DNA from 3 places in the Mesorhizobium sp. M0018 genome. Region 3 is predicted to be linked to each of the others. Evidence: predicted binding sites of a transcription regulator. Region 3 holds the regulator's gene; each other region holds the start of a gene.
The links. The regulator PhoB, encoded in region 3, activates phosphate uptake and scavenging genes when phosphate is short. The targets are predictions, from matches to a motif close to TGTCATNNANCTGTCAT.
Positions count from the first base shown of each region.

Region 1: NKJ81_RS04860 (PhoX family protein) is a predicted target of PhoB. The motif match lies at 4,374-4,390, and genes of this name have one in related genera.
Region 2: NKJ81_RS18525 (ceramide glucosyltransferase) is a predicted target of PhoB. The motif match lies at 3,478-3,494, and genes of this name have one in related genera.

Region 1 is NZ_JAMYVL010000003.1:60,190-68,270, forward strand. Features, by position in the region: gene NKJ81_RS04835 (C40 family peptidase) at 1-771, shown strand, start outside; gene NKJ81_RS04840 (helix-turn-helix domain-containing protein) at 899-1,702, opposite strand; gene NKJ81_RS04845 (SMP-30/gluconolactonase/LRE family protein) at 1,818-2,678, shown strand; partial or broken gene NKJ81_RS32620 (sodium-independent anion transporter) at 2,694-2,941, opposite strand; gene NKJ81_RS04850 (phosphatase PAP2 family protein) at 3,201-3,902, opposite strand; gene NKJ81_RS04855 (hypothetical protein) at 3,917-4,255, opposite strand; gene NKJ81_RS04860 (PhoX family protein) at 4,457-6,448, shown strand; gene NKJ81_RS04865 (GNAT family N-acetyltransferase) at 6,550-7,230, opposite strand; gene NKJ81_RS04870 (MarR family winged helix-turn-helix transcriptional regulator) at 7,227-7,718, opposite strand; gene NKJ81_RS04875 (ABC transporter permease) at 7,885-8,081, opposite strand, start outside.
Region 2 is NZ_JAMYVL010000012.1:100,024-108,104, forward strand. Features, by position in the region: gene NKJ81_RS18505 (aspartate aminotransferase family protein) at 1-873, shown strand, start outside; gene argF (ornithine carbamoyltransferase) at 888-1,799, shown strand; gene NKJ81_RS18515 (Hsp33 family molecular chaperone) at 1,962-2,972, shown strand; gene apaG (Co2+/Mg2+ efflux facilitator ApaG/CorD) at 2,979-3,371, opposite strand; gene NKJ81_RS18525 (ceramide glucosyltransferase) at 3,599-4,750, shown strand; gene NKJ81_RS18530 (O-succinylhomoserine sulfhydrylase) at 4,788-5,978, opposite strand; SAM riboswitch at 6,049-6,126, opposite strand; gene NKJ81_RS18535 (2'-deoxycytidine 5'-triphosphate deaminase) at 6,262-7,356, shown strand; gene NKJ81_RS18540 (hypothetical protein) at 7,374-7,826, opposite strand; gene araD1 (AraD1 family protein) at 7,854-8,081, opposite strand, start outside.
Region 3 is NZ_JAMYVL010000005.1:152,473-160,553, reverse strand. Features, by position in the region: gene pstS (phosphate ABC transporter substrate-binding protein PstS) at 1-755, shown strand, start outside; gene pstC (phosphate ABC transporter permease subunit PstC) at 815-1,804, shown strand; gene pstA (phosphate ABC transporter permease PstA) at 1,808-2,659, shown strand; gene pstB (phosphate ABC transporter ATP-binding protein PstB) at 2,656-3,459, shown strand; gene phoU (phosphate signaling complex protein PhoU) at 3,492-4,199, shown strand; gene phoB (phosphate regulon transcriptional regulator PhoB) at 4,216-4,905, shown strand; gene NKJ81_RS09155 (ROK family protein) at 4,915-6,159, opposite strand; gene xylF (D-xylose ABC transporter substrate-binding protein) at 6,445-7,485, shown strand; gene NKJ81_RS09145 (sugar ABC transporter permease) at 7,627-8,081, shown strand, end outside.

The DNA.
Region 1 (8,081 bases), on a different contig from region 3:
GACCGACTTGGCCGCTGGCTTGCCGGCCGGCTGCAGGAGGAATCGTCCGGCTACGAGCCTTACACGCCGTCGGACGCCGAAACGTTGCGCCGCACGCTCGAGCCCGGCGACATCCTGCTCATCGAAGGCAACCAGAAGATCTCGGCGGCGATCAAATACCTCACCCAGTCGACCTGGTCGCATGCCGCCTTCTATATCGGCGATGCATTACCGGAGCCGGAGGACGGATCGGAGCGGCGGCGCCTGATCGAGGTCACGCTCGGCGATGGCTGCATCGCCGTGCCGCTGTCGCGCTATCGCAGCTACAACACCCGCATCTGCCGGGCGAGTGGCCTGGCTCCGGACGATCGCGAAGCGGTCGTCGCGTTCATGATCGGCAGGCTCGGTCTCAGATACGATCTCAGGAACATATTCGACATGCTGCGCTACTTCTTGCCGACGCCGCCGGTGCCGGTGCGCTGGCGCCGCCGCATGCTGGCTTTCGGTTCCGGCGACCCGACGCGCGCCATCTGCTCGTCGCTGATCGCCGAGGCGTATGGCCTGATCCGCTACCCGATCCTGCCGGAGATTACCCGGGCGCCTGGCCGTGCCTCGGCCCAGTCGAGCTATTCGCGCAGGGAAATCCTGCACATCCGCCATCACTCGCTCTACACGCCGCGCGATTTCGACCTGTCGCCCTATTTCCGTATTGTCAAGCCGACGCTGGAATACGGCTTCGACTACCGGCAGATGGTCTGGGATGACAAGGTGGCGAACAAGACCGCCGAATAGCCGCTCGATCTTGTGTTTGAGCAGGGGACCCTCTGAGAACCGGTTTGCGGCCGATACTCAGGGGGTAAGAAGCTCAGTCAGACTGGCTGCCGCCAACAGCCCGGACTCGGTCGTTCTGCATTTTGACCTAGGCCGGCAGACGTCGTCCGTTTGCGGCAGCCGCAACTCGATCGTCGGTCCGTGCGCCTGCGTCGCGCGGATGCGGCCCGATCGGCATGATCACCGGGAACGGCGTTGCGCCGAACGCAAACGTCCATTTGTAGCCGACCAGTCTGTCTTCAGGCGTCGTGTGCTGGTCGTGATGAGCAAGCAATTTGGCGCGCTCCGCCAATTCCTCCGCCTCGCGCCTGACCATTTCCGCCGTTTCCGGCCGCATCCGCCTGGAGAAGCTGACGAACGTCGACTCGCGCTCAAGATGGGTGACGGCCCAGCCGATGAAATTCTTGTTGGTCGTCTCGAACAGCGGCCGCAATGGCCCCTCGAAATTCCACTGGATCGGCGCCTCGATCAGCAGCCTTGCCGACAGGCCGCGACCGAGCGCGACCAGGCCGAGTTCCTCGAGCTCGCGCAGATAGAGGAACATCGAAGCCTCGCTCAGCCCTTGTGAGCGCATGATGCCTTCGGGCGTGAATTTCTCGGAAAGCATGACAAAGACGAACAGCAGTGCCGGCCGTCCGGCGAGCTTGCGCTCGATCTCCGGCGCGATCTGGTTGGCGGGTCCTGGTCCTCTGTTCATAGAGCCGAGCACGTTCTCCAACTCTACGCCGGCGGCAGTGCAGATCTCCATCAGCCGGTCGAGCTTGCAGTTGCGCTCGTGGAAGATGCGCTTCACCGTCGGCTCGGAAACACCCATCCGCTCGGCAAGGACGCGATAGGTGATGCCCTTTGCCTTAAGCGTCCGCTTCAGCGCTTCGAAGATCAGGCCGTTCATGGGATGCACCTCTTTTGCACGATTTGGTATCAGCCTTCGGTACTAGTCCTTATAGCTCTTCCCGAAAAGTATCGAAAAGCCTAGCTCTCCGCCAGTCCATTACAGGAGACTAGCCATGAAGAGCCTCTTCACCTCGATACTTCTCGCCCTGGTCGGCATCGCCGCCGCGCCGGCAGTTCAGGCCGCTGAACTGTGGCGCACCGGCGGCCTCGAGCAGCCTGAATCGGCGCTGTTCGACGCCGCCGGCCAGCGCGTTATCGTCTCGAACATCGTCGGCAATCCCGGCGAAGCCGACGGCAACGGCTATCTGTCGATCCTGTCGATGGACGGCAAGCTCGTCACGCAACACTGGACCGACGGCATGGACGCGCCCAAGGGCATGGCGATTGTCGGCGGCAAACTCTACGTCGCCGACCTCACCCATGTGCGCGTCGTCGACCTCGCAAGCGGCAAGCTAACATCGACGATCGACGTGCCGAACGCGGTCTTTCTCAACGACATGACCGCTGATGCATCCGGCAATGTCTACGTCACGGATATGCTTGCCGATACGATCTATCGCATCGACCGCGACCGGCCCGAACTGTTCGTCAGGGATGCGGCGCTTGCTTCGCCGAATGGCATCTTCGCCGATGGCGGCCGGCTGATCGTCGCTTCCTGGGGCAAGGGCATCAAGCCCGACTTCAGCACCGCGGAGCCGGGCGGCCTGCTCTCGGTCGATCTTGCTACCAAGGCCGTTTCGCCACTGGCTGGCGCGGAAAAGTTTGCCAACCTCGATGGCGTCGTTGCCATCGGCGGCAGCATCTACGCCACCGCGTATATGACCGGCACGCTCTACCGCTACAAAGCCGGCGGCACGCCGCAAGCGGTTGCGACGTTCAAGCCGGGCAGCGCCGACATCGGCACCGACGGCAGGTCGACAATCTTCGTGCCGCTGATGAACGAGGGCGAGGTCTCAGCGTTAGGCCTCGACTAAGCCGGCGTTGCCAGCTCAGGCGACGGGCGCGGCTCTCCTCAGCTGCGCCCGCGCATCCGTGGTCGAGGCGCGTAAGTCACCAGCGGCCGCTTGACGCCGTGGTTGATCAGCATGCGGCGTATCCTGGGCTGAAGCGCCTGATATAATGAAGCGAACGCCGGCGCGGCTCGCTTGTGGGCCGCGCCCCCGATGACATTGGCTGCCGTCGAATCGAAGATCGGCACCGCCGAACAGTCGAGGATGAAGTTCCTGCGCTGGCGTGGTCGGCGACGTCTTCCTGTACCAAGGATTGATGGTCTGCCTCCAAACATGCAGCACTCTTTGCCAGCCGATGCGCTGTCATGCTACAAACCTCGGCATCGTTTGGCGGGACATCCACTGCGATCCCGATTGCACAGGCACGACTTCAAAAGGATGAGCGGGTGAAGATATTCAAAGCGTTGGCGACCTCGACAGCCTTGCTGTCGATGGTTTTCCTGCTGGCAGGCTGCGGTCATGGCCTGATCAACAGGCTGATTTGAGTCAGGTGCCGTCGGCCCGCCCAAGCCATCGCTGCAGGAACCGTGCCGCAAGCCAGCACAGCATCGCCCAGGCAAAGCCGGCGCACCAGCCGGCCAATACGTCGGACGGCCAGTGGACGCCGAGATAGATGCGGCTGATGCCGACCACCACCGTCGTCAGCACCGCCAGCCCGAGTACATAGATCTTCGTTGTGCGCCCGGGCAAAACCCGCGCCGCCATGCTGCCCAGCGTCAAATACGTCACCGCCGACAGCATGGCGTGGCCGCTCGGAAACGAAAGCGATGCCACATCGGCGAGATGCGAGACCAGATCGGGGCGCGGCCGGTCGATGTCGAATTTCAGCACGCTTGACAGGAGCTGGCCGCCCGCTACCGCGACGAACATGAGAAGCGCCGCGCCTGGCCTGCGGATAAGAAGCAGATAGACGATCATTGCTGCCGTGATCAGCAGCAGTACGCTGGCGCTGCCGAGGCTGGTGATGTCGCGCATCGCTCCTTCCAGCCACGCCGGTCCGATCGGATTGTCGGGCTGGCCGGCCTTGCGGAAGGCAAGCAGGATTTCGGTGTCGAAGGCATGCGGCGTGGTGGCCCGCGCCAGCTCCATCAGCTCCTCGAACCCCCACAGCCCGCCGGCAATGACCAGCCCGGCCAGCAGAACCGGGAACTCCAGCCAGTTGGGCAGTCTGCTTGCAATCTTCTTCATCGGCCCGATCGCAGTTACAGCCTTTGCAGATAGGGCCCGAGCGTGATCAGCGCCACAGCTGCGATGGCAAGCACGATGCCGGTTGCCTGCAAGGCATTGACGCGCTCGCCGAAGAAGACCAGCGCCACCACATTCACCGACACCAGCTGGATCACCGCCGACAGGCTGAACGACACCGACATGCCGAATTCACGGATCAGCCTCAGCATGATCAGATTGCCCAGCGAGTAGAGCGCCAACGTCAGCACGATCTTGCCGAGGCTCGGCGCCAGCCCCCACTGTTTTGCGGCCATCGCCGCCAGCAGGAAGATCACCGTCGAGACGCAGAGCTGCCCAAGTCCCCAGAAACTCACTTTTGTTCCTCCCGATGCGGTCCCTACCGCCTGCCGCAGCTCTTGTTTCCGAAGCGCCGGTCGCGGTCAAGCGGGGCCGATGTTGGATACGAAATCGCAGGTGGCAATTTAGCCGGCATGTCATCAAACTGTGACCTGCCGGTAATACCGGATTGGCCAGGCAACACGCTCCAGCAATCCATCCAGCCAGAGGCAGGCCCTATGACCGAACATCGCACCCCTGACGCCCATTTCCGCACCAGCCTGCTCGAGGAAAACGATGGGCCAGGAGCCAATCCCACCGGCAACCGCACCATGGGTGAGATCATCGCCGCGCGGTTCTCACGCCGCGGCTTCCTCAAGGGTTCGCTTGCCGTCTCGGCCATAGCCGCTACCGTCAGCCCGCTGGCGCTGATCACCTCCGACAACGCCCGCGCCGCCGAAGGCTCCGCCTTCGCTTTCGACGAGCTCGAGGCCGGCATCGACGACAAGCATCACGTCGCACCTGGCTATGACGCCGACGTGCTGCTGCGCTGGGGCGATCCGCTGTTCGCCGATTCGCCGGGATTCGATCCGACAAAACAGTCGGCGGAAGCCCAAGCCAGACAATTCGGCTACAACAACGACTATGTCGGTTATATCCCGATCGACGGCTCGGCCGAGCACGGCCTGCTGGTCGTCAATCACGAATACACCAATCCGCACCTGATGTTTCCGGGCCTCGTCACCATCGTCGATGGCAAAGCCAAGCAGGCGCCCCTCAGCAAGGAGCAAGTCGATGTCGAGATGGCCGCGCATGGCGGCACTATCGTCGAGATACGCAAGGTATCAGGCAAATGGCAGGTCGTTCGCGACGGCAAGCTCAACCGCCGCATCACCTCCAACACCGAGATCGCGCTCTCCGGCCCGGTCGCCGGCCACGACCGCGTCAAGACCAGCGCCGATCCGACCGGCACGAAGGTCATCGGCACCATCAACAATTGCGCCGGCGGCGTCACGCCGTGGGGCACCTATGTCATGGCCGAGGAGAACATCCACGGCTATTTCTCGGGCGAGCTGCCGCAGGGCCACAAGGAGGCGGCCAATTACAAGCGCCTCGGCATTCCCGGAGGTGCCTATGAATGGGCAGCGCATTACGACCGTTTCGACATCGGCAAGGAGCCTAACGAGCCGAACCGCTTCGGCTGGATCGTCGAGGTCGACGTCCAGGATCCGACTTCGGTGCCGAGGAAGCGCACCGCCATGGGCCGCTTCAAGCATGAGGGCGCCGAATCGATCGTCGCCCAGGATGGCCGTGTCGTCTTCTATCTCGGCGACGACGAGCGCTTCGACTATGTCTATAAGTTCGTCACCACAGGCAAGTTCGATCCGGACAACCGCGCCGCCAACATGGATTTGCTGGACGACGGCACCTTGCATGTCGCCAAGTTTGCCGACGACGGTTCGGTCGAATGGCTGCCGATCGTCTTCGGCCAAGGGCCGCTGACGGCGGAGAACGGCTTTGCCAGCCAGGCCGACGTGCTGATCGAGACGCGCCGCGCCGCCGACCTGCTCGGCGCCACCAAGATGGACCGCCCGGAAGACATCCAGCCCAATGCCGCCAACGGCAAGGTCTATGTCATGCTGACCAACAATTCGAAGCGCAAGGCCGACCAGGTCGACGCTGCCAACCCGCGTGCCGAAAATGCCTTTGGCCACATCATCGAGATCGTCGAGGACGGCGGTGATTTCACCGCGACAAAGGGCAGGTGGGAAATCCTGCTGAAATGCGGCGATCCCGCTGTGGCCGACGTCGGCGCCACCTTCTCGACCGCAACCACCGCCAATGGCTGGTTCGGCATGCCGGACAATTGCACGGTAGATTCGGCTGGCCGCCTCTGGGTCGCCACCGACGGCCAAGGCCCGAAAGCCACCGGCCGCACCGACGGTCTGTGGGCTGTCGATACGGAGGGGACGGCACGGGCGACATCAAAGCTGTTCTTCCGCGTGCCGATCGGCGCCGAAATGTGCGGTCCCCTGTTTGCGCCGGACGACCAGACCGCCTTCGTTGCCGTCCAGCATCCGGGCGACGGCGGCGAGGACTGGGAGGCTTTCGGCCGTCCGTCCTACTATGAGGATTTGTCGACGCGCTGGCCCGACTTCAAGCCGGACATGCCGGTGCGCCCGGCGGTCGTTGCCATCACCAGGCAAGGCGGCGGCAAGATCGCGGTCTGACACGCAGCAAGGTCTTGCAGTCTCAAGGAAGGATTTCGGCGGTACGAAATCCTTCCTTCCGATACCGGATGCATCCATGCTGCGCATCATGCGCCGACTAATCATTCGGTGCGCTGAACCACGGCCACATTCATTGTGCTTCGCAACCTGAAGCCGATGGACTCGTATAACGCTATGGCCGCGGCGTTGCTGGCATAGGCGTGGAGATAGGGAACTTCGCCGCGCGCAACTATCCGGTTTGCCACGAATAGGGACAGCAGCTTTCCTAGGCCACCGCCGCGAAATTCCGGATGTGAGCACACCCCGCTGAGTTCGGTATAGCCAGGTTGCTTCATGCGCTCGCCGGCCATTGCCGCGAGCCTGCCCTCGATTTTCACACCCCAAAAATCGCCCAGGCTCAAGGCTTCGAGCGTGAATGGGCCAGGCTTGGTGAGCAATGCCAGGGCGAGCATCTCAGCAGCATCGTCTCGGGTCAGACGATGCACGCGCGGGTCGGAGACGATCTGCAATGGCTGCTCGGCGATCATCTGAACCCCGGCTGCGGTCGAAGTCGCGGAAAGCCCCGTGGGCAGAGCAATCGCGTCCGCTTGAAGCAGGATCACACTCTCGCCCGGGGAGACAAGCTTTTCGAGCGCCCGCAGGCTTTCCGGGTCGTCCGCGCCAGTGGCGGCGAAAGGGACGATCGACGGCCGATATCGCATGGCGAGGTTGTCACCCTCCGCGAAGGCCCGATGTCGCGTCTGAAGCCCGCTCCAGATAGGGCGGTCGAGCAGATGTCTCATTGCGCGGCACCCTCAGGCTTATTTACACGACGGTCGAGAGGGGCAGCGGCGAGGCCGTCCTCGATGGCAGCCAGCTGCTCAAGAAGCGGCCCCGAAAAACCTGCGCACAAATCCGCGACCACGTTCTCGATGCAAGGCCAGACGTCGCGCTTTGCGACATCGACCAGCCGCCGGCCGTCCCGAGTAAGCGAGACGATCCTGCGCCGCTGGTCATCGGTCGACGGACTGACTTCGAGCAGTCCCAATTCGGCCAGAAGCGAGACGCTTCGCGTTACGCCTGGCTGCGCGATGCCAAGGGATTGCGCCAGTTCCCCGACCGACAGCGGACCCAGCCTGTCGAGCGCGGCCAGCAGCGGGTATTGGCTCGCCTGAACCGGGACATCCAGCCTGTCGAGCAGGCGCTGCGCCTCCGCTTGCAGTTGCTCGCCTATACGCTTCAGCCTGCTGCCCAGGCACAGAAAGCCAAGCGATCGTATGACGTCTTCCATAGGCCAATTCATCCCCATGAACATCGATAACATGATATATAACAATGCATGAAAAGCAAGATCGAGGCATTCAAGCGCGGGCTCCAGGCATCGGGCGCAGGCCTATCGCCTTCGGCAAGGAAAGGTCGATCGATCAGGCTGCTTCGCCTGGACGAGGCCCGTTCGATCAGTTGCGCAGCCGGTAGCCGGTCCTGAAGATCCAGGCGACGATCGTTATGCAGATGAGCAGGAAGACCACCGTCATGCCGAGGCTGACGCCGACCGAAACGTCGGACTTGCCGTAGAAGCTCCAGCGGAACCCACTGACCAGGTAGACCACCGGGTTGAACAGCGTCACCGTGCGCCAGATGCCGGGCAGCATGT
Region 2 (8,081 bases), on a different contig from region 3:
CGCTACCACTTCGTCAAGGGCCATCCCGAGCGCTACCGCACAATCACCTTCGAAGGCGCCTTCCACGGCCGCACCCTGGCGACCATCGCCGCCGGCGGCCAGTACAAGTATCTGGAAGGTTTCGGCCCCAAGGTCGACGGCTTCGACCAGGTCGGTTTCGACGATGTGGATGCCACCGAGAAGGCGATCACGCCTGAAACCGCGGCGATCCTGATCGAGCCGGTGCAAGGCGAGGGCGGCATCAGGCAAGTGCCGACGCAATCGCTGAAGCGGCTCAGGCAGCTCTGCGATCAGCACGGACTGCTCCTGATTTTCGACGAGGTCCAATGCGGCGTCGGCCGCACCGGAAAGCTGTTCGCGCATGAGTGGGCGGGTGTCACCCCCGACCTCATGGCGGTGGCCAAAGGCATCGGCGGCGGCTTCCCGATGGGTGCCTGCCTCGCCACCGACGAGGCAGCGGTCGGCATGACCGCCGGCGTGCACGGCACCACCTTCGGCGGCAATCCGCTGGCAATGGCGGTCGGCAACGCCGTGCTCGACGTGGTACTGGAAGACGGCTTTCTCGAAGACGTCCAGCGCAAGGCACTGCTGTTGAAGCAGGGGCTCGCTGGCGTCGCCGACGAATTTCCGGATGTTATCGAAAGCATCAGGGGCACCGGCCTGATGCTCGGGCTTAAATGCGCGATGCCCAACACCAAGGTCACGGTGGCACTGCGTGACCAGCATCTCTTGACGGTTCCGGCCGGCGACAACGTTATCCGCCTGCTGCCGCCTCTCACCGTCACCGACGCCGAGATCCGCGAAGCGCTCGAGCGCATTCGTGTCGGCGCCAAGAGCCTGGCAGATGCCATCGTCGCTGCCGCTGCGAAGTAATCCTGGAATTCCTGATGTCCCTTCGCCATTTCACCGATCTTTCCGCCGTTTCCGAAGGCGATCTGCGCTTCATGCTCGACGACGCAGCGGTGCGAAAGGCAAGGCTCAAGGCCGGCGAACGCAGCAAGCCGCTCGAAGGCAAGGTGCTGGCGATGATCTTCGACAAGCCGTCGACGCGCACGCGCGTGTCGTTCGACGTCGGTATGCGGCAATTGGGTGGCGAGACGATCATGCTGACCGGCACCGAGATGCAGCTTGGCCGCTCGGAGACCATTGCCGACACGGCCAAGGTGCTGTCGCGCTACGTCGATGCCATCATGATCCGCACCACCTCGCATGACCGGCTGCTGGAACTGATGGAAAACGCTACGGTCCCCGTCATTAACGGGCTGACCGACGAGACCCATCCCTGCCAGCTGATGGCCGACATCATGACCTTCGAAGAGCACCGCGGTCCGGTGGCCGGTAAAACGATCGCTTGGACCGGCGACGGCAACAACGTGCTGCATTCGCTGCTGGAGGCATCCGCGCGGTTCCATTTCAAGCTGAATGTCGCCGTGCCCGAGGGCAGCGAACCGGCCCAGAAGCATGTCGACTGGTCGAAAGCCAATGGCGGCAAGCTGAAATTCACCCGTTCGCCCGAGGAGGCCGTTCACGAGGCCGACTGCATCGTCACCGACTGCTGGGTGTCGATGGGCCAGGAGCACCGTGCCCGCGGCCACAATGTCTTCCTGCCCTATCAGGTCAATGCGGCACTGATGGCGAAAGCCAAGCCGGATGCGCTGTTCATGCACTGTCTGCCGGCGCATCGCGGTGAGGAGGTTACCGACGAGGTCATCGACGGACCGCATTCGGTGGTGTTCGATGAGGCCGAGAACCGGCTCCATGCCCAGAAGGCAGTCCTGGCCTGGTGCCTGGGCGTTTGATACGAGCCGCGGTGATCCGCGCCGGCCTGATCTGCGCCGCCTTGATCTGGGCCGCCTTGATCCGGGAGTTGGTGGTGCCTATCTCAGGCGCATCACGCAAATCGAGCGCGTCTCGTCGCATGCGCCCCGGAGGGCGGCATCGCCGCGCCCCGGAGCTTTGTCATGTTGGAAACTCATCAATTGGCTGAACATAAACCCAAGCTCGGCGAATTCGGCTACGCCGGCGACGACCATGTCGTGCCGTTCGAGGTCGGCCCACTCGACGTGCGCGGTCGCACCGTCCAGCTCGGGCCGATGCTCGATGCTATTCTCAGCCGTCACGACTATCCCGAGCCGGTCGCCCGGCTCCTGGCTGAAGCCTGTGTGTTGACGGTATTGCTCGGAACTTCGCTGAAGTTCGAGGGCAAGTTCATTCTGCAGACCCGCACCGACGGGCCGGTCGACATGCTGGTCGCGGATTTCTCCACGCCGCACGCGCTGCGCGCTTATGCCCGCTTCGATGCCGACCGGCTGCAGGCTTTGACTTCTGCCGGCGAGACGTCACCGCAGACGCTGCTCGGCAGCGGCGTCCTGGCGCTGACCATCGACCAGGGCGCCCACACACAACGCTACCAGGGCATCGTCCAGCTCGACGGCGTCACACTGGAAGATGCCGCACGCACTTATTTCCGCCAGTCGGAGCAGATTCCGACCGACCTCCGGCTTTCGGTTGCCAAGCTTCTGACGCCGGGCGTCGGCGGTGCTCGCGAGCAATGGCGGGCCGGTGGCCTGCTGGCACAATTCCTGCCGCAATCGGCGGAGCGCATGCGCGTACCCGACCTTCCCGGTGGCGACGGCGATCCGCGTGAGGAGATCCACGACCCGACCGACAATTCCTGGCAGGAGCTGCTGGCGCTGCTTGGTACTATTGAACCGACCGAGCTGATCGATCCGACGATCGGCGCCGAACGGCTGCTTTACCGGCTTTTCCACGAGCATGGCGTCCGTGTGTTCGGCGGGGTGCCGGTCGCCGACCAGTGCTCATGCTCGAGGGACAAGATCCACGGCATCCTTGAAGGCTTTTCCGCCGAGGAGATCAGGGACAGCACCGAGGATGGCAGCATTCACGTCGCCTGCGAATTCTGCTCGAAGCAATATGACTTCGACCCGGCGGAGTTTGCAGCGGCCGGATGACGGCCGTCAATTGACGGTGCGCCGCATTCCCGGCAAGTCGAGCGAGAAGGCGGGGATGGCGACGTCGAACGTCTCGCCCCGCCTGTTGCGCATGGTGTAGTGCCCGACCATGATGCCGGACGGCGTCGAGAGCGGGCATCCAGACGTATACTGATAGCTGTCGCCGGGGTTGAGTCCGGGTTGCTCGCCGACGACCCCGGGGCCGCGCACTTCCTCGACCTTGCCGGTGCCGTCGGTAATGTGCCAGTAGCGCGACAGAAGCTGCACGAACTCATCCGACTGATTGTCGATGGTCACCTGATATCCCCAGACATAGCGGTTTTGCGGAGGGTCGGAGTGATCCTCCAGATAGAACGGCCTGACCTGCACTTCGATGTTGCGGGTGACGGCGCTGTACATAAACTGCTCCAAAGCAATGTAGATGGAACTTTCGACGCTCAGCGCAGTTTGATCAACGATGCGCGTCATCTCCTTGCCCGACTCGAGCGCAGGTGCCGAAAAACAATGTCATTTAAGTGACACATGACAATGATGGTGTGCAGGCTTGTGCCGGGCGACTCAGCGTTCTGTCGAATTGTTGAAAACGGCCGTCATGCGGCCGGCACTTCTGGAGTGACCAGATCTCGATGGAACCGACATTCGCAGCCGCCCTCCTTTCCATAGCCCTCCTTCTTTCAAATCTCGCCAGCATCCTGTTAGCTTCGCTGAAGCTGAAGCGACCAGCCAGGATCGCACCGCCCGCCAACGCGCCGCCGGTATCGATCGTCATCCCGGCACGCGGCGTCGAGCCGTTTGCCGAAGAGACGCTGGAGCGCGCCTTCTCACTCGACTGGCCGCGCTACGAACTCATCTTCTGTGTCGCCCATGCCGACGACCCGGTGGTCAAGCCGATCACCGCAGCAATGGCGCGCTTTCCAGCTATTCGCGCCCGCCTTCTAGTCGGTGACGACCGCATCAGCGGCAATCCAAAACTCAACAATTGCGTGAAGGGTTGGGAGGCGGGGCGTTATCGCTGGGTCATCCTTGCCGATTCCAATGTGCTTATGCCGAGCGACTACGTCCAGCAGCTGATGGCGGCATGGCGGCACGACACCGGCCTCGTCTGCTCGACGCCGATCGGCTCGCGGCCGGACGGCTTCTGGGGGGAGGTCGAATGCGCCTTTCTCAACACGCTGCAGGCACGCTGGCAGTACGCCGGAGAGGCGCTCGGCCTCGGCTTCGCGCAGGGCAAGAGCATGTTGTGGAACAAGCCGATGCTCGACGCCAATGGCGGCATCCGCGCGCTTGCCGCCGAGATCGCCGAGGACGCGGCCGCGACCAAGCTGGTCAACGGGCTCGGACTGCGGGTCAATCTTGTCGCCTCGCCCTTCGAACAGCCGCTCGGCCGGCGCACGCTTGGCGAGATCTGGTCGCGGCAGGCGCGCTGGGCGCGGCTGCGCCGCGTCACCTTCGCGCTGTTCTTCGCCCCCGAGATCCTGATCGGCGCGGCGCCGCCGCTGGTGTTTGCGCTGATCGCGGCGGCTGACGCCGGCGTCAGCCTGCCGGCAACCGCCATCGCCGTGCTGGTCGCGGCCTACCTGCCGGAATGCGCCTTGGCCTCGGCCAAGGGATGGCACCTGTCGCCGCGCACGATCCCGGCGATGATGGCGCGAGACCTGATGCTTCCCGCCATTTGGGCGCGCGGATGGCTGAGCGGCGCCGTCGACTGGCGCGGCAACGTGATGACTATCCAGACAAAGACCGTCGCGGAGCTGGAAGAGACCCCGTCCGGCGCCTGATCGGGCGCGTTCCCGCTCGCCTCTGTTCGGCCAGCCCTTATCCGGCAACTCTCAGTGCCTGCTCGATGTCTTCGAGCAGGTCGTCGGCGTCCTCAAGGCCAACTGACAGCCTGAGCGTTCCCGGTCCGATGCCGAGCTCGGCGCGGGCCTCATCGGTCAAGTTCTTGTGCGTCGTCGTCGCCGGATGGGTGATCAGGCTCTTGGCGTCGCCGAGATTGTTGGAAATGAGCACGACGTCGAGTGCGTTCTGGAAGGCAAAGGCCGCCTGCTTGCCGCCCTTCACATCCATGCAGATCAGCGTCGAGCCACCCGACATCTGCCTCTTGACCACGGCCGCTTGCGGGTGGTCGGCACGGCCGGGATAGATGACACGGGCGATTTGCGGGCGCTCGGCCAGGAAATCCGCGATGCGGCCGGCACTTTCCGTCTGCTGGCGTACGCGTAGCGGCAGCGTCTCCAGGCCCTTCAGCAGCGTCCAGGCATTGAAGGGCGAGAGGCTTGGGCCGGTGTGGCGGAAATAGTCATGCAGGTTCTCGTCGATCCATTTCTTGTCCGACAGAACGATGCCGCCAAGACAGCGCCCCTGGCCGTCAATATGCTTCGTGGCCGAATAGACGACGATGTGGGCGCCGAGCTGCAGGGGTTTCTGCTGCAAGGGCGTGGCGAACACATTGTCGACGATCAGCCTGGCGCCGATCGCATTGGCAAGTGCCGCGACGGCGGCAATGTCGATCACTTCCAGCGTAGGATTGGTCGGGCTTTCCAGGAAGAACAGTTTGGTGTTTGGCTTGACCGCCTTTTCCCAATTGGCGATGTCGGTGCCGTCGACCAGCGTTGCCTCAATGCCGTATTTCGGCGCCAGCGTCTCGACCACCCAGCGGCAGGAGCCGAACAGCGCGCGCGCCGCCACGATATGGTCGCCCGCCTTGGCGCTGCACAGCAGTGCTGCCGTCACCGCCGCCATGCCGGATGCCGTGGCGCGCGCGTCTTCGGCTCCTTCCAGCGCGCACATGCGTTTTTCAAACATGTCGACCGTCGGATTGGCATAGCGCGAATAGATGAAGCCCGGCTCCTCGCCCTTGAAGCGGGCCTCCGCCGCTTGCGCCGTCTCGTAGACATAGCCTTGGGTGAGATACATCGCCTCGGAGGTCTCGCCGAAGCCGGAACGCAGCGTTCCGGCATGCACGAGTGCGGTCTGAGGCTTCCAGTCGCGCTTCTTGGTCATCATTCCATCCAAACACCAAAATTGGTCCAAACAACAAAAAACCGGTCGCGAAAGTCGCAACCGGTCCATATGGCCTTGCGGCCTGACGGTCCTTTAGCGACTTGTTTAACGTGGCTGCAAGCCGACCGGCCAAATCACCACGGGATAACGAGCTTTAGACCCGCGCCACGCTTGCGTCAATTGCCGGCATGATTAAGAGGGTTGTACCAAGCAGGTGCCAAACGCGTCCACGGTCGGACCTGCGACAGAACAAGACCTCGCCCGGCGTTCGAACGGAGCCAGACCCTTGCGGCAGACAGGCATTCTTCCCGATCAGGATATTTCCGCGCTGTTCCAGACGGGCGCGCTGAAATCGCCGCGCACGCTCGATGCCGATCAGATCCAGCCGGCCAGCCTTGACCTCAGGCTCGGCGACAAGGCCTGGCGGGTGCGTGCTTCCTTCTTGCCCGGCCCGGACCACAGGGTTGTCGACAAGCTCGACCGGCTGAAGCTGCACGAGATCAACCTCGCCGAAGGTGCCGTGCTGGAAACCGGCTGCGTCTACATCGTGCCGCTGCTCGAGAGCCTGGCGCTGCCCGCCCATATTTCCGCCTCCGCCAACCCGAAAAGCTCGACCGGACGGCTCGATATCTTCACCCGGGTAATGACCGACCGTGGCCACGAGTTCGACAAGATCGCCGCCGGCTATGAAGGCCCGCTCTATCTGGAGGTCAGCCCGCGCACTTTCCCGATTGTCGTGCGGACCGGCTCGCGGCTGTCGCAGGTCAGGTTCCGCACCGGCAATGCGCTCTTGTCGGAAAACGAGCTGCACGAGTTGCACCACGCCGAAATGTTGGTCGCCACCGAACCACCCAACATCTCAGGCGGCGGCATCGCGCTGTCGATCGACCTCGACGGCGACAAGGATGGGCTTGTCGGCTATCGCGGCAAGCACCACACCGGCCTGGTCGACGTCGACAAGCGCGCCGCGCAGGATGTCGTCGATTTCTGGGAGCCGCTCTACAAGAGCGGTGCCGGCGAGCTGGTGCTCGATCCGGACGAATTCTATATTCTGGTGTCGCGCGAGGCGGTGCATGTGCCGCCGCTCTACGCGGCCGAAATGACGCCCTTCGATCCGCTGGTCGGCGAGTTCCGCGTCCATTATGCCGGTTTCTTCGACCCGGGTTTCGGCCATTCGGCGTCGGGCGGCACCGGCAGCCGGGCGGTGCTCGAGGTACGCAGCCACGAAGTGCCGTTCATCCTCGACCACGGCCAGATCGTCGGACGGCTGGTCTACGAGCACATGCTGAAACGGCCGCAGGCGCTCTACGGCACTGATCTCGGCTCGAATTATCAGGCACAGGGCCTGAAACTGTCCAAGCATTTCCGCGCCGCCCGCTGAGCTTGTTCGCAATTCCGTCAGCCGCGAAACAGATATTCTTTCGCGGCGCCAAGGCAGCCATGAAACTGACCGATAAAGAGCAGTTCTCGCACTGCCAATCGCTTCTTCCCCCAAAATCCTCTGGTTTGCTTCTCGTCGTCAAGTGAGGCGCTTGAGCTGGACTGCAAGGGGAACAACTGCTTGTCGATACATCCCAGCACATGGGCTCTGGCGGAGTCGACACCGCAGGCTCTGCCATTGTCGTTCAGTCTGTCAGCGCGGAGTGCGGACGTCATGCGATCCGCGTTGCGCATCAGAAAGCTCACTTGCGATTTCGAATAGCCGGTGGCCAGAAGCCGGTTAGTCATCGACATCCGGGCCTCGCGATAGGATTTTGCGCTGCATTGTCCGGCGCTGTAAGCCGCTGGGGAGAAATAGGCGAGGAACAGGACTAAACTTACGAACACAGTGCCAATCCGCAGGCCGTTCATTTCTCGCCCCTGAATTATGTCACCAGTTTACAACGCCTTCACCACCACCTTCACCGGCTGCTCGATTTCAAGCGGGTTGCGCAAAGGCAGGCCGAAATCCTGCGCCTCGATTTCGAATACGTCGCCGGCCTCGGTCCTGATGCCGTCGGCGAAGGACAGCGTCGCCGTGCCGAACATGTGCACATGCACGTCGCCCGGCTGGCGGAAGGCCGAGTATTTGAAGTGGTGATGCTCGAGATTGCCAATGGTGTGCGA
Region 3 (8,081 bases):
TGGGCGGCATCGTTCCCGTCGTCAATCTCGAGGGCATCAAGCCGGGCGAGTTGGTTCTCGACGGCCCGACGCTGGCCGACATCTTCCTCGGCAAGATCACGAGCTGGGATGACGAGGCGATCAAGAAGCTCAATCCCGACGTCAAACTGCCTTCGCAGGCGATCGCGGTCGTTCACCGTTCGGATGGTTCGGGCACGACGTTCAACTTCACCTATTACCTCGGCGACGTCAGCGCGGACTGGAAAGAAAAGGTCGGCGTCGACAAGGCCGTGGAATGGCCGGTCGGCATCGGCGCCAAGGGCAATGAGGGCGTTGCCAACAATGTCTCCCAGACCGGCGGCGCGATCGGTTATGTCGAATATGCCTACGCCAAGCAGAACAAGCTCATCCACACCGATATGATCAACAAGGACGGCAAGAAGATCGAGCCCACCGCGGCGGCGTTCTCGGCGGCAGCGGCCAATGCCGACTGGAGCTCGCAGCCGGGCTATGGCGTCATCCTCGCCAACGAGCCGGGCGCCGAGTCCTGGCCGATGACGGCGGCAACGTGGATCCTGCTCTACAAGAAGCCGGATGATGCCGCGACCACCGGCGAAGCGCTCAAATTCTTCGCCTGGGCATACGACAAGGGCGACGAGATGGCCGGCGAGCTGGACTACGTTCCGATGCCCGACAAGGTGGTTGAGAGCGTCAAGGCCATGTGGGCCAAGGAAGTCGTCGGCGACGACGGCAAGCCGCTCTACTCGGCTATGTAATCTCCTCCAGGGAGGGCGTCGACGGCGCCCTCCCTGTTGCCTTTAATCGCGAGGACCCAATGACCATCGCTTCCGATGCCATGCCACCATCTGCAGCAGCCCGGGCCAGGGAAGCTACGGTGCGGCGCTTCGCACTCACAGATGCCATATTTCGCGGACTCACCCGCGCTTCCGCAATCCTTGTGCTGGTCATCCTCGGCGGTGTCGCCATCTCGCTGTTTGCCGGCTCATGGCAGGCGCTGTCGTCGTTCGGTTTTTCTTTCCTGACGACTGAGAGCTGGAATCCCGTTACGGAAAAATTTGGCGCACTGGCGCCGATCTACGGCACCCTGGTGACGGCGGCCATTGCCATCCTGATCGCGGTTCCGATCGGCATCGGCATTGCAATCTTTCTCACCGAGCTCTGCCCGCGCCCGCTCAGGCGCCCGATCGGCATAGCGGTCGAGCTGTTGGCCGGCATTCCTTCGATCATCTACGGGATCTGGGGCCTGTTCGTGTTCGCGCCGTTCCTGCAGACGACGATACAGCCCTTCATCATCAACATCTTCCACGGCGTGCCGGGACTATCCAGCCTTTTCGCCGGCCCTCCTTACGGCATCGGCCTTCTGACCTCGGCGCTGATCCTCGCCATCATGGTGCTGCCCTTCATCACCTCGATCACCAAGGACGTCTTCGATACGGTGCCGGCGGTGCTGAAGGAATCGGCCTATGGCATCGGTTGCACGACCTGGGAAGTGACCCGGCGCGTGGTCATTCCCTATACCCGCATCGGCATCATGGGCGGCGTCATGCTTGGCCTCGGCCGGGCGCTCGGCGAGACCATGGCGGTGACCTTCGTCATCGGCAACGCACATCGCATCAGTGCCTCCCTGTTCGCGCCGGGCACGACGATCTCGGCGACCATCGCCAATGAATTCACCGAGGCCGACGGCGACCTCTACACCTCCTCGCTGGTTTCGCTCGGCCTGATCCTCTTCGTCATCACCTTCCTGATCCTCGCCGCCGCCCGCTATATGCTGATGCGGATCGACGCCCGTACGGGAGCCTGACCGATGTCGACATCCTCATCGCTCCACAGCCGCCGCAAAGCCAGGAATTCGGTGATGATGGCGCTTTGCGTCGTCGCCGCCGGCATCGGGCTTGCCTGGCTGGCGCTCATTCTCGGCGCGTTGGTCTATAAGGGCACAGCCGGGCTTTCGCTCGCGGTCTTCACCGAGATGACGCCACCACCGGGCGAGGCCGGCGGCCTGCTCAATGCCATCGCGGGCAGCCTGCTGATGACGATCATCGCCGTTGTCGTCGGCACGCCGGTCGGCGTGCTGGCGGGAACCTACATGGCCGAGTATGGACGCTTTTCGCGCATCACCACCGTCGTCCGCTTCATCAACGACATCCTGTTGTCGGCGCCGTCGATCATCATAGGCTTGTTTGTCTATGAGCTGATGGTGCGGCCAATGGGACATTTCTCGGCCATTGCCGGCGCCGTTGCGCTTGCCATCCTGGTCATTCCGGTGGTCGTGCGCACCACTGAAGACATGCTCAACCTGGTGCCGAACGCGTTGCGTGAAGCCGGTGCCGCGATCGGCGCGCCGCGCTGGGTGGTGATCCGTTCGGTCGCCTACCGCGCCGCATTGTCCGGCATCGTCACCGGCATATTGCTGGCGATAGCACGCATTTCCGGCGAGACGGCGCCGCTGCTCTTCACCGCGCTCAACAACCAGTTCTGGAGCAGCAATATCAACGCGCCGATGGCCAGCCTGCCGGTGACCATCTTCCAGTTCGCTCTCAGCCCTTACGAGGAATGGCAGCAACTGGCGTGGACCGGCGCACTCATAATCACCCTGACGGTTCTGGGCTTGAGCATCCTCGCCCGCAGCCTTACCGGACGCAGAGAGGACAGATGACACAGATGTTGTCCCCAGACATGACGATGGCCGAAACGGTCGCCGAGAAGACGAAGATCGAGGTCAAGAACCTCAACTTCTACTACGGCCAGAGCAAGGCGCTGAAGGACATCAGTCTGTCGCTGCCCGAGCGCAGCGTCACGGCCTTCATCGGCCCTTCGGGCTGCGGGAAATCGACGCTGCTGCGTGTGTTCAACCGCATCTATGAGCTCTACCCAAAACAGACGGCCGAGGGCCAGGTGCTGCTCGACGGCAAGAACATTCTCGACCGGTCGCAGGATCTCAACCTCCTCAGGACCAAGATCGGCATGGTGTTCCAGAAGCCGACGCCGTTCCCGATGTCGATCTACGAGAACATCGCCTTCGGCGTCAGGCTTTACGAGAACCTCGGCAAGTCCGAGATGGACGGCCGCGTCGAACAGGCGTTGAAGCGCGCCGCGCTGTGGAGCGAGGTCAAGGACAAGCTCAACGCCAGCGGCTTGAGCCTGTCCGGCGGCCAGCAGCAGCGGCTCTGTATCGCCCGCACCGTGGCGGTGAAGCCGGAAGTCATTCTGCTCGACGAACCGGCTTCGGCGCTCGACCCGCTGTCGACTGCCAAGATCGAGGAACTGATCGACGAATTGCAAGCCGACTACACGATCGTCATCGTCACCCACAACATGCAGCAAGCGGCGCGCGTGTCGCGCCAGACGGCCTTCATGTATCTGGGTGAACTGGTCGAGTTCGACCGGACCGAGAAGATATTCACGTCGCCCCGCGAGAAGCGCACGCAGGACTACATCACTGGCCGCTTCGGCTGAGCCGTTCCGATCATGCATATGAGGACAGGACCATGGGCGAACACACAGTCGCTTCTTTCGACGAGGATCTCGAGCAGATCAGCAAGCTGATCCGCGACATGGCCGACCTCGCCGGTTCGATGGTCGGCGGGGCGACCAAGGCGCTGTTGAATTCCGACAACGTGCTGGCGCAACGCGTCGTTTCCGACGACGCCATCATGGATGCGCGTCAACGCGAACTGGACGACCGCGCCATCACCCTGATCGCCAAACGCCAGCCGATGGCCCACGATCTTCGCCATGTGGTCGGAGCGATCCGCATGGCGGGCGACCTCGAACGCATCGGCGACCTTGCCAAGAATATCGCCAAGCGCGTGAGTGCGGTCGGCCTCAGCGCCACGCCGCGGGACCTGTCGCATTCCATCGACGCGATGGCGCAGCTGGTTCTCATCCAGGTGCAGGGTGTCATCGAGGAATATGCTGCAGGCGATGCGGCCGCGTTGGCCAAGCTGCGTGCCGCCGACGAGCGCATCGACGTCAAATACACGTCCGTGTTCCGCGAGCTGTTGACCTACATGATGGAAGATCCGCGCAACATCACCGCTTGCACGCACCTGCTGTTCTGCGCCAAGAATCTGGAGCGGATCGGCGACCATGTCACCAACATCGCCGAAAATGCGTATTATGTGCTGACCGGCGAGCAATTGCCGGTCAATCGTCCGAAGCAGGACGAAACGACAATGTCCGCACCGGTGACATGATGGGGGTGCCCAGCCGATGATCGCACCACGCATAATGGTGGTGGAGGACGAGGAGCCGTTGGGTGTGCTGCTCCGCTACAATCTCGAATCCGAAGGCTACCAGGTCGAGGTGGTGACACGCGGCGACGAAGCCGAGATCCGTTTGCAGGAGAATGTGCCCGACCTTTTGGTGCTCGACTGGATGATACCAGCGGTTTCCGGCATCGAGCTCTGTCGTCGGTTGCGGGTGCGCCCCGAAACCGAGCGGCTGCCGATCATCATGCTGACCGCGCGCGGCGAGGAGAGCGACCGGGTGCGCGGTCTTTCGACCGGCGCCGACGACTATCTGGTCAAGCCGTTTTCGACACCGGAATTCATGGCCAGGGTCAAGGCGCTGCTGCGGCGCGCCAAGCCGGAAGTGCTGTCCAGCGTGCTGAAGGTCGGCGACATCGTGCTCGATCGCGAATCGCACAGGGTCTATCGCAAGAAGAGCGAAATCAGGCTCGGGCCGACCGAATTCCGGCTGCTCGAGTTCATGATGCGGCATCCGGGCCGTGTCTTCTCGCGCAGCCAGTTACTCGATAATGTCTGGGGGGAGACAATCTACATCGACGAACGCACCGTCGACGTGCATGTCGGGCGGCTGCGCAAAGCCGTCAACAACGGCCGGATGCCGGATGTCATCCGCACCATCCGCGGCGCCGGCTATGCGATCAGGGAAGATTGACCCGCCTGGTCAGGCTACGTTCTTTCTGACGCTGGGCCTCATTTGCGCGCCCGGCGCGAAAATCTCCTGGTCGACGAAGCTTAACGCCCGCATCGCGCAGCCTTCGCGGATCAGAGGCAATTCGTTCGGCTCTGTATCGAAGGAGATCGAGCCTGAATGCTGGCCGCCGGCGGTCTGGGCGATTGCCTTCCGCAAGGCCGGCTCGATCAGATCGAAGGCGGCGGCACTGGCGCCGACCATCGCGACCGGTGCCGGATCGATCAGCGCGAACAGCGAGCCGAGACCGAAACCCAGCGCTTCGCCGGCCTTGCGGTAGGCCTCGCGTTCCGGCCCATCTTTCTCGCGCGCCCGGGCCGCCAGTGCGCGCATGTCGGCGTCGCTGACGTCGGCGACCGGTTCGCTGTCTTCGCTCATCTGCCTGGCGTTGCGCCAGATGGCGTAGTTGCCGGCATACGCCTCGATGCAGCCGCGCCGCCCGCAACGGCAGAGCGCGCCGCCCGGACGATGGATCATGTGGCCAAATTCGCCGCCCGAGGAATGCGTCCCGGTGAACAGTTCGCCCTTCAGCACCAGCCCCATGCCGATGCCATGCGAAAGCAGGATGGCGATGAAGTCATCGCGATAGCGATCCGGATTGCGCCAGCGCAAAGCCACCGCCATCATGTTGCAGTCGTTCTCCACCGTTGCCGGGATGCCGAATTCGTCCTCCAGCATGTCGGCAAAGGCGATGTCGGTCTGCGGCGTGATCGGCGACCACAGCATGGCGCGTGCAGGGGAGTCGGTAATGCCCTGAATCGCCAGGGCGATGCGGGCGACACTGCGGACGTCAAGATCTGGATCCTGCAGCCGGCGCCGGACGATGGCCATGCATTCACGGATCAGCTCGTCGCGCGGCATAGTCAGCGTGTCCAGCCGGCGCTGTTCCTCGGCGACCACCTGTCCCGTATAGTCGATAATGGCGGCCGAAAGGAAATTCAGCGACAACACCACGGTCAGCACCGCCGCCGCTTCCGGGTTGAGGGCGAGGCCGACTTGCGGACGACCGCGTTTCAACGAAACGGGCTCACTTGGCTTGCTCTCGGCGAGGATGCCTTCCCGTATCAGGTCGGAAGAAATCGCCGATATGGTCGAATGACTGAGGCCGGTGGTAGCTGCGATCTCAGTACGCGATGGCTGGCCGGCCCGGCGCACCGCCGAGATCACGATCGCCCGGTTGCGCCGGCGCAAATCGTCATGGCGGATTCCGACCGACATTGTTTTGCTTTCCTCCCGGTTGCCGCGGCCGCTCATGAACCGGAAGCCGTCGGTAATGTCCGACAAATAGTGTCGGATGAGGCAAATAGTGTCAGATGCAGGTGGCGCTGTCATCGTTTATTCCGACGCTCGAAAAAACTCGCAGAGTCATCAAAATCCATCAGAATCGATGTTGACAGCAGCCGGAGATCGGGCCAGTATTTTTTCGAGGCTCGAAAAAATTAGAGCTTCTAAGCTGGTCTTTGAGCCAATTGGTCACGCCGTACGCGGCGCAGGGAGGATATGATGAAGAAATTCACGACCGCCATTCTGGCGGGTGTCGCCATGACGCTGGCGCTGGCGTCGGTGGCGCAGGCTAAAGACAAGGTCATCGGCGTTTCCTGGTCGAACTTCCAGGAAGAGCGCTGGAAGACCGACGAGGCCGCAATGAAGGCGGCCATCGAGGCCGCAGGCGACAAGTATATTTCCGCCGACGCACAGTCCAACCCCGGCAAGCAGCTCACCGACGTCGAGAGCCTGATCTCGCAGGGCGCCACCGCACTGATCATCCTGGCGCAGGACGCCTCGGCCATCGGGCCGGCCGTGCAAAAGGCGCTGGACGAAGGTATTCCGGTTGTCGGCTACGACCGGCTGATCGAGAACAAGGACGTCTTTTACCTGACCTTCGACAACAAGGAAGTCGGCCGCATGCAGGCCCGGGAAGTCTTCAAGGTGAAGCCGGAAGGCAACTATGTCTTCATCAAGGGTTCGGGTTCCGATCCGAATGCCGATTTCCTGTTTGCCGGTTCGATGGAGGTGCTGAAGGCGGCAATAGACAGCGGCAAGATCAAGAATGTCGGCGAGGCCTATACCGACGGCTGGCTGCCGGCCAACGCTCAGAAGAACATGGAACAGTTCCTGACCGCCAACGACAACAAGGTCGATGCCGTGGTCGCGGCCAATGACGGCACTGCCGGCGGCGTCGTCGCCGCGCTGACAGCGCAAGGGCTGGCCGGATCGGTTCCGGTTTCGGGCCAGGACGGCGACCACGCCGCGCTGAACCGCATCGCGCTCGGCACACAGACCGTGTCGGTGTGGAAGGATGCGCGCGAGCTCGGCAAGAATGCCGCCGAGATCGCCTCGCAGCTGGCCGACGGCAAGCAGATGACCGACATTGCCGGCGTGAAGGATTTCACCACGCCCGGCGGCAATACCGTCAAGTCGCTGTTCCTGACCCCGGTCGCCATCACCAAGGACAACCTCAACGTCGTCATCGACGCCGGCTGGATCAAGAAAGAAGAGGTCTGCGCCGGCGTGACGGCTGGCACTGTTGCAGTCTGCAACTGAGCCGACGTTTCCGAGAAGTCCGAACGCCGCGGCCGCTCGCCGCGGCGTTTTTCAACAAGAGTTGTTTTTCCGCTTCCGGCGGATAACTTCTAGGCTGCTTCCGGCATCCGCGGCAGACGGCAACCCGGCGGGAGAAACATCATGACCGACACGACGTCCAACACGCCGGTCGACAGCACGGCAGACCGGGCACGGGAATCCGAGCTCGGCATCGTTGCCCGATTTCTCAAGGCAACCGAACTCGACACGCGCATGCTCGGCATGGTCGGCGCGCTGCTGGTCATCTGGGTCGGTCTGCATGTCATTTCCAGCGTACGGCTCGGCGTCAATCCGTTCGACTTCGACAGCCGGACCTTCCTGACGCCACGCAATCTCTGGAACCTGTCGGTGCAGACTTCCGCCGTGGCCATAATGGCCGCCGGAATGGTGCTGGTTATCGTCATGCGCAATATCGACCTGTCGGTCGGTTCCGCCGAAGGTCTGATCGGCGTGGTCATGGGCTTTGCGCAGGTGCATTTCCTGGTGCGAATGATCGGTCTGCAATTAGGCAATCCCTGGATCTGGATCCTGGCACTGGCCATCGGCCTGGCGCTTGG